2 regions of the Agrobacterium sp. GW821-FHT14E08 genome follow, and region 2 is predicted to be linked to the other one. Evidence: predicted binding sites of a transcription regulator. Region 2 holds the regulator's gene; the other holds the start of a gene.

Region 1 (3,414 bases), on a different contig from region 2:
GCTTCCGTGCTGGCATCGCGAGCGATCCTTGTCGCCTGTTCGGCGCGGTCGATCTGGTCACGAACCGCTTCGGTGATCGCCTTGATGGCACTTGCCGTCTCGGTGATGGAGGCAGCCTGACGTTCCGTGCGTTCCGCCAGCTGGTCCGCTCCCACCCGCATTTCTTCCGAGCCACCGCGAACGGCGGCGGAATTGCCGCCGATGGCCTGCATCGTTTCGCTGAGCCGGGCAAGCGCCGTATTGAAATTATGGCGCAGGCTTTCGAGATCCTCCGGGAAGACAGTGTCTATGCGATAGGCGAGATTGCCGTTCGCCAGCCGGTCCAGACCCTCATCCAGAGACCGCACGACCATTTGCAGCGTGCCGGCCTCGGCTTCGCGCTCGGCAAGATGCGCGCGTCGCGCCGTTTCGGCTTCCTCCCGCGTGCGCGATGCGGTCTCCTCCATCTCCCGCTGAAGGATGAGCTTTTCGCGGAAACTGCCGAGTGCCTGCGCCATGCGGCCAATCTCGTCGTTGCGGTCCTGATTGCCGATTTCGGCATCCAGCCTGCCAGCCGCCACTTCGCCGGTCAGCCCGGCAAGCTTTTCCAGCGGCGCGAACAGCCGCCGTGCGAAAAAGGCTGTCGCCACGCACATGGCGGCCAGAACACCAAAGCCGATCACGGCAAGTGTGCCGGCAATCGAGATGGAACCTGCATTCAACTCGCTGCGCAACATGCTTTCGACAGCGAGATATTTTTCACCGGCAAAAGCGAAAGGCCGCGCATAGGCATTGGCCTCGCCGTCCGGCCGGTCGATCTTGGCAATCGTCATTCCGGCCGTGTTCAGCGCTTCTCCATGGAAGCCGTAGATTGCCGGATCGAGGCTGACGAGCCTGCCGCCCTCCACGCCCAGAACCTTGCCATCGGCGGAAATGATCGCGGATTTTTCGGAGCTGCCGGCGGCAACGCCTTTTTCGAGTATCTGGCTGAAGATCTCCTGCTTGACGCGGAAGAGGACAATGCCCTTGAACGCGCCGAATTTGACGACCGGAATGCCGTAATAAATGCCAGCTTCATTCGTTGCAGCGTCGATCCGCAGGCCGGAAAAACTTGTCTGCGCCACGTCGTTCACGGCTTTTTCGGCGTTGGCGGCTCCGCGGGCAAATGCAGCGCCAAGGCCGCTTTCCGCCCAGGCGCCGCCCGTGATCGTTTCTCCGAAAGCGGGTCCCTTGAGATAAGAGTAATAGACCGTGCCGGCGGGATCGATGAAGAGAACATCGCTGAACGGTGTTTCCTTCAGATAACCGCCGATATCCGTCTGGGTCTTCTCATGGGTGGAATAATAAAAGCCGCTCGGGTTTTCGGGCTTGATCAGCTTTTCCCTGTCGGTGAAGGGGTTTTCCTTGACGAAGACGCGCTGCAATTCCGCCTTGGCGTCGCCGGAGCTCTTCTGCACGGTGCCCCAGCCGCTGCGCATCGAGACCACGGCCATTTGCAGGGATTCGATCTTGGCGATGGAATCCGCCTGTGTTTTCAGCTGTTCAAGGCGTTCCTGAAGCATGTCGCCGCGGAAGACGAGAATGCTTTCCATGGATTTCGATGCCTGCTCTTCGAGAACGCCGCTGCTGCTTTGATAGCCAAGAAGTGTCAGAGCCCCGGTCGAGATCGCCATCAGTGCGAGGAAAATCACCAGCACTTTGGTGGATATGGAATGAAAACGGTTCAGCATGGCCGTTGCAGCCCCCAATGCCGGATCAGTTCCCACGCCAAGCATGAATGGCGCCACCGGATGACTGATATGGCTTGAATATTATGCTGCGGATCATCATGCCCGCAGCTCCCCTTTTTTGATTTTGTGCGGGAACAATGCGGTACGCGGTTTAAGCAGAGGTAAATGCTGCACTGCAAATTTGATGAATGTTGTCGTTTTGTTCACTTATCGCTGGCAGGGTCGCAGCCGGAAAGATAAGGTAACTCATGCAAAAGACGATTCGAATCATCGGCATCGACCCCGGATTGCGTCGCACCGGATGGGGTGTCATCGACACTCTCGGCAACAGCCTTCGGTTTGTCGCCTCCGGTACCGTGACATCGGATGGCGATATGGATCTTGCCTCCCGCCTGTGCCAGCTGCATGACGGGCTGGCCGATATCGTGCACAGCCATCAGCCCGACGAGGCGGCGGTGGAGCAGACTTTCGTGAACAAGGATGCGGTGGCCACGCTGAAACTCGGTCAGGCGCGCGGCATCGCCATGCTGGTTCCGGCACGGGCGGGATTGCCTGTTTTTGAATATGCACCGAATGCGGTCAAAAAAGCCGTCATCGGTGTCGGGCACGGCGAAAAGCAGCAAATTCACATGATGCTGAAAATCCTGATGCCGAAGGCCGAATTCAAGGGTAACGATGCAGCGGACGCGCTCGCCATCGCCATCTGCCACGCCCATAATCGCGGCGGTGACAGAATGCGGCGGCTACTGGCGGCCGGTTAATATAAAGTCTCATTGCAGCGGGCGGCATCATGATCGGAAAACTGAAAGGCAGCATCGAGGAAATCGGCGCGGATTACGTGCTGGTGGATGTGCATGGCGTTTGTTATGTCGCCTATTGTTCGGCCCGCACGCTGTCGAAAATCGGCTCCGTCGGGGAGGCGGTGGTGCTGTTCATCGAAACCTATGTGCGCGAGGACCAGCTGAAACTCTTCGGCTTTCTCTCGGCGCTGGAGCGGGAATGGTTCAACCTGTTGCAGAGCGTGCAGGGTGTAGGCTCGAAAGTGGCCTTGGCCGTCCTTTCCACCTTGTCGCCTTCCGAACTGGCCAATGCCATTGCACTTCAGGACAAGGTGATGATCTCACGCGCGCCCGGTGTGGGGCCAAAGGTGGCGGTGCGCCTCGTGACCGAGCTTCGAAACAAGGCGCCCGCCTTTGCGGGAGAGGCCTCCGCCTCGATAGGATTGAAGCAGGAGCTTGGCGAGGGTGTCGCATCCGCGCCGGTAGCGGATGCCGTTTCCGCACTCACCAATCTCGGCTATTCACGCGATCAGGCGGCCAATGCGGTAGCTGCCGCATTGAAGAATGGCGGGGAGGGCGGCGACAGCGCCAGGCTGATCCGGCTCGGACTGAAAGAGCTTTCGCGGTAGACTGAGCGCGATACACATGCTGTTCGGGCGCGAATTGAATTTCGTGAAGCGCCTTGACGCGACAGTCATGATATAGCGGCGAAGACCATCTCATGAATTCGGTTTAGAACAATGGAATGCCCTGAATGAGCGATGCGGACAGACTGATTTCTGCGGACAAGCGCGGTGAGGATATCGACACCACCATGCGTCCACAGTCGCTGGACGATTTTACCGGCCAGGCGGAAGCCCGCGCCAATCTTAAGGTGTTCATCGAGGCCGCCAAGAACCGTGGCGAGGCGCTGGATCATGTGCTTT
Region 2 (3,414 bases):
CCACCACCAGGCGGCCGCCCGCTTTTGCGCAGGACACGCCATTAGCAGCAAGCACAGCTTCTGTCACGGCAAGATCGTGTGACAAAAAGATGACGCCCGCGCCGCGCAATCCGCCGTCGCCCCACTCCCTGGCATCCATGCCATGCCCGCCAAAAACCGGCTTTGCCGCCAATCGGATGCGCGCATTGCCGGTTGCGAAAACCATATCACCATCCGGGGACATTTCACCCTTGCAGCGAAAAACCGTTTCGATCAGCCGCGCCGCATTTCGATCGGCTCCTGAAAACAGAACGATCTCGCTGAGGCCGAGAACCCCATTGGCATGGCGCTCCAGTGCCGTGCGATCGCCCGGCAGCACCTGAAGCCGCTGACAGCTGAACGAAAAGAAATCCGCAGCCGTCCCGCTTGCTGCTGCAAAAGCAAGCCGGAATGCCGCCTCGCTTTGCGAACCGTCCGGCATTCGAACAGGCCGCGAAAATTCAAAGATATCGCCCGCCGAAAGGCCGGAGACCGCAAATCTCTCATGATCGGCAAAGGCATCCCCGGTTCGGGCTACCAGAGCGGAAAATCCCTCCCTGCCATGACCCTGCCGGAAGGCTTGATCCCTGCCTGTGAACACATCGCCACGGTTCACGGAGGCATTATATTTAGCCGGATCAGCAATTGCCAACGGCTCCAGATAGGTCCCATCGGTGAAAAAAACGCATGCATTCTGCGTGCCGAAGGGATGAAGAGCCTCCGGCGCAACCGTGAAGCCGAGGTCTTCATAGCGCTTTTCCGCAACGGCAAGAGCCTGCACGGGCAAGACGAGATGATCGATGCAATAGGGTTTCGTCATTGTCATTCCTGCTGGCGGCGCGACAGGAAGCCATGCTGCACCGGTTCGAGGCGAAGAAAAGCACAATTTCGTGCGATGAGGCAAATCATCAAAACAACAGATAGCAGCTTCACGAAATTTTAGGGGATTGCGGAACACATATGGAACATATAGTGTTCGTTCTGTATTTGTTTCGCGATCTCCACTACGATTCTCAAGGGTGTTTTCCTCATGCTCACGCGCAAACAGCAGGAATTGCTTCTCTTCATTCATGAAAGAATGAAAGAGTCCGGCGTGCCGCCCTCCTTCGATGAAATGAAGGACGCACTCGATCTTGCCTCCAAATCCGGCATTCACCGGCTGATCACTGCCCTCGAAGAGCGCGGTTTCATTCGCCGGCTACCTAACCGGGCACGGGCGCTGGAAGTCATCAAGTTGCCCGAGGCCTACGCGCCGGGCGCAAGGCCGCAGCGCGGCTTTTCGCCGAGCGTCATCGAAGGCAGCCTCGGCAAGCCGAAGACGCCGGAACCGACCCCTGCCCCCAAGGCACCAGCCAATGATCTCGGTGGCGCCGTTACCGTGCCGGTCATGGGCCGTATCGCCGCCGGCGTGCCGATTTCCGCCATCCAGAACAACACCCACGACGTTGCCGTGCCGGTGGATATGCTGGGCACCGGCGAACATTACGCGCTTGAGGTCAAGGGCGATTCGATGATCGAGGCCGGCATTTTTGACGGCGACACCGTCATTATCCGCAACGGCAATACAGCCAATCCGGGCGATATCGTTGTGGCATTGGTGGATGACGAGGAGGCGACGCTGAAGCGCTTCCGCCGCAAGGGCGCCTCCATCGCGCTCGAGGCTGCAAACCCCGCTTATGAGACCCGCATCTTCGGACCGGATCGGGTGAAAATCCAGGGCAAGCTGGTTGGGTTGATCCGCCGTTATCATTGACCCGATGGACGGGATGTCATCCGGTTTTCGACAGGCGTCGTCTTGATGATGACGCCTGTATGAGAGGTGAAGACTGCCTGAAGCATGGCATAATTTGGATACGCACGGTGGTATGTGACTGACGCGGGCGATGCCTGATGCCTTCCGAAACTGGCTACAGTTTCATGCTGATTTTCCGTTTTGCTAGTATGACGACATAGGTCTGGCCTGCCGCATTCAGCTCTTGAATTCTCACCAAGCCTTCGCGAAGTTGAATTGCATCGTCGGTCGATTGGTGATTTTTCAGCTGTCTCCGGACGGTGATATTTGCGAAGCGTTGCCGTCCATGCCCTCCCCTTATCATTCATCAATACGGCTTATGGGAGCCATGGATTATTTTCGATATTCCACGGACGCCCGGCAGGTATAAAAATGCGCGTCATATCCGGGAGATACGCCATGTACGATCTTTATATAGCGAATAAGAACTATTCTTCATGGTCGTTGCGGCCGTGGGTGTTGATGCGCACGCTGGGTATCGCGTTCACCGAAAAACTCATTCCGTTCGGTGAAGGAATTTCCTTCTCCTCCTTTTCGCCAACCGGCAAGGTGCCGTGCCTTGTCGATGACGGCTTCATGGTGTGGGAAACGCTTTCGATCGCTGAATATCTTGCTGAAAGACATCAGGGTGTCTGGGCGAGCGACAAGCAGGCACGGGCCTGGTCACGGTCGGCGGCAAGTGAAATGCATGCCGGCTTTTCTTCGCTGCGCAATCTCTATCCCATGTCTGTCGGCATCAGGGCAAGACCGAAGGGCGGGGATGCCGGGCTTGCCGCCGATATCAAGCGCATTGATGCGCTGTGGAGCGAAGGCCTTGAAAAATTCGGTGGACCATATCTCGCCGGCGCGAAATTCACGGCGGTCGACGCCTTTTTCTGCCCGGTGGCGTTCCGTTTCCAGAGCTATGGCGCCGATCTTTCACCCGCGGCCAGGAGCTATTGCGAAAGGCTGCTCGCCCTGCCCGCGATGCGTGAATGGTACGAGGCCGGTTTGAAGGAAACCTGGCGTGACACGGCGCATGAAGAAGAAATTGGCGGGATCGGCGACGTGATCGAAGATCTGCGCGCCAGGGCATGATGAACCACGCTGGCGGCTCACTCTGACGTCGCCAGCAGCCTGTTGACGGCCTCAGGCACCTCATGATCGAAACGGCCGCTTTTCCAGTCGTAATAACGATGTTCGCTCCACGGCCTGTCCGTTCCAGATATTGCGGCGCGCAGCCGTTTTACCACGCCTGCCTGATCCATATTGGCAAAATCTATTTCCACTGAACCGATACGTCGCAATATGTCTCGATTGAGAAGCAGCGCCCCGGAGCGGCACTGTGAAAACGAAGTTCGGCGGGAAACGATGACAATATCGGCGATATCACAGGCTGTTCCGGCAAAGCGGCCATCCTCCAGAACGATGATCCACTCGCCGCTGCCGGCGCGGGCCACGCACCATATGTCTTTTCTGCAGGTGAAGACCCCAGCCTTGGCATCCCTCAGCGCCGCCGTCATCTCTTTCGTCACCGCCGCCATCTCTTTGGGTGGGAGTTTCGTTTTCGGCGCCAAGCCGGCAGTGCTTACCCGAACCTCCGGCTCCACTACTATTGGCGGCAC

What was found. The regulator LexA, encoded in region 2, represses DNA repair genes until DNA is damaged. The targets are predictions, from matches to a motif close to TGTTCNNNNTGTGTTCNG.
Region 1: ruvC (crossover junction endodeoxyribonuclease RuvC) is a predicted target of LexA. The motif match lies at 1,899-1,916, and genes of this name have one in related genera.

The regions. Positions count from the first base shown of each region.
Region 1 covers NZ_JBXAPJ010000003.1:246,788-250,201, forward strand. Annotated here, with positions in the region: gene AC1ROR_RS13855 (methyl-accepting chemotaxis protein) at 1-1,709, opposite strand, end outside; gene ruvC (crossover junction endodeoxyribonuclease RuvC) at 1,958-2,470, shown strand; gene ruvA (Holliday junction branch migration protein RuvA) at 2,500-3,117, shown strand; gene ruvB (Holliday junction branch migration DNA helicase RuvB) at 3,243-3,414, shown strand, end outside.
Region 2 covers NZ_JBXAPJ010000001.1:835,769-839,182, reverse strand. Annotated here, with positions in the region: gene AC1ROR_RS04080 (VOC family protein) at 1-838, opposite strand, end outside; gene lexA (transcriptional repressor LexA) at 1,049-1,771, shown strand; gene AC1ROR_RS04070 (glutathione S-transferase family protein) at 2,210-2,887, shown strand; gene AC1ROR_RS04065 (ComEC/Rec2 family competence protein) at 2,905-3,414, opposite strand, start outside.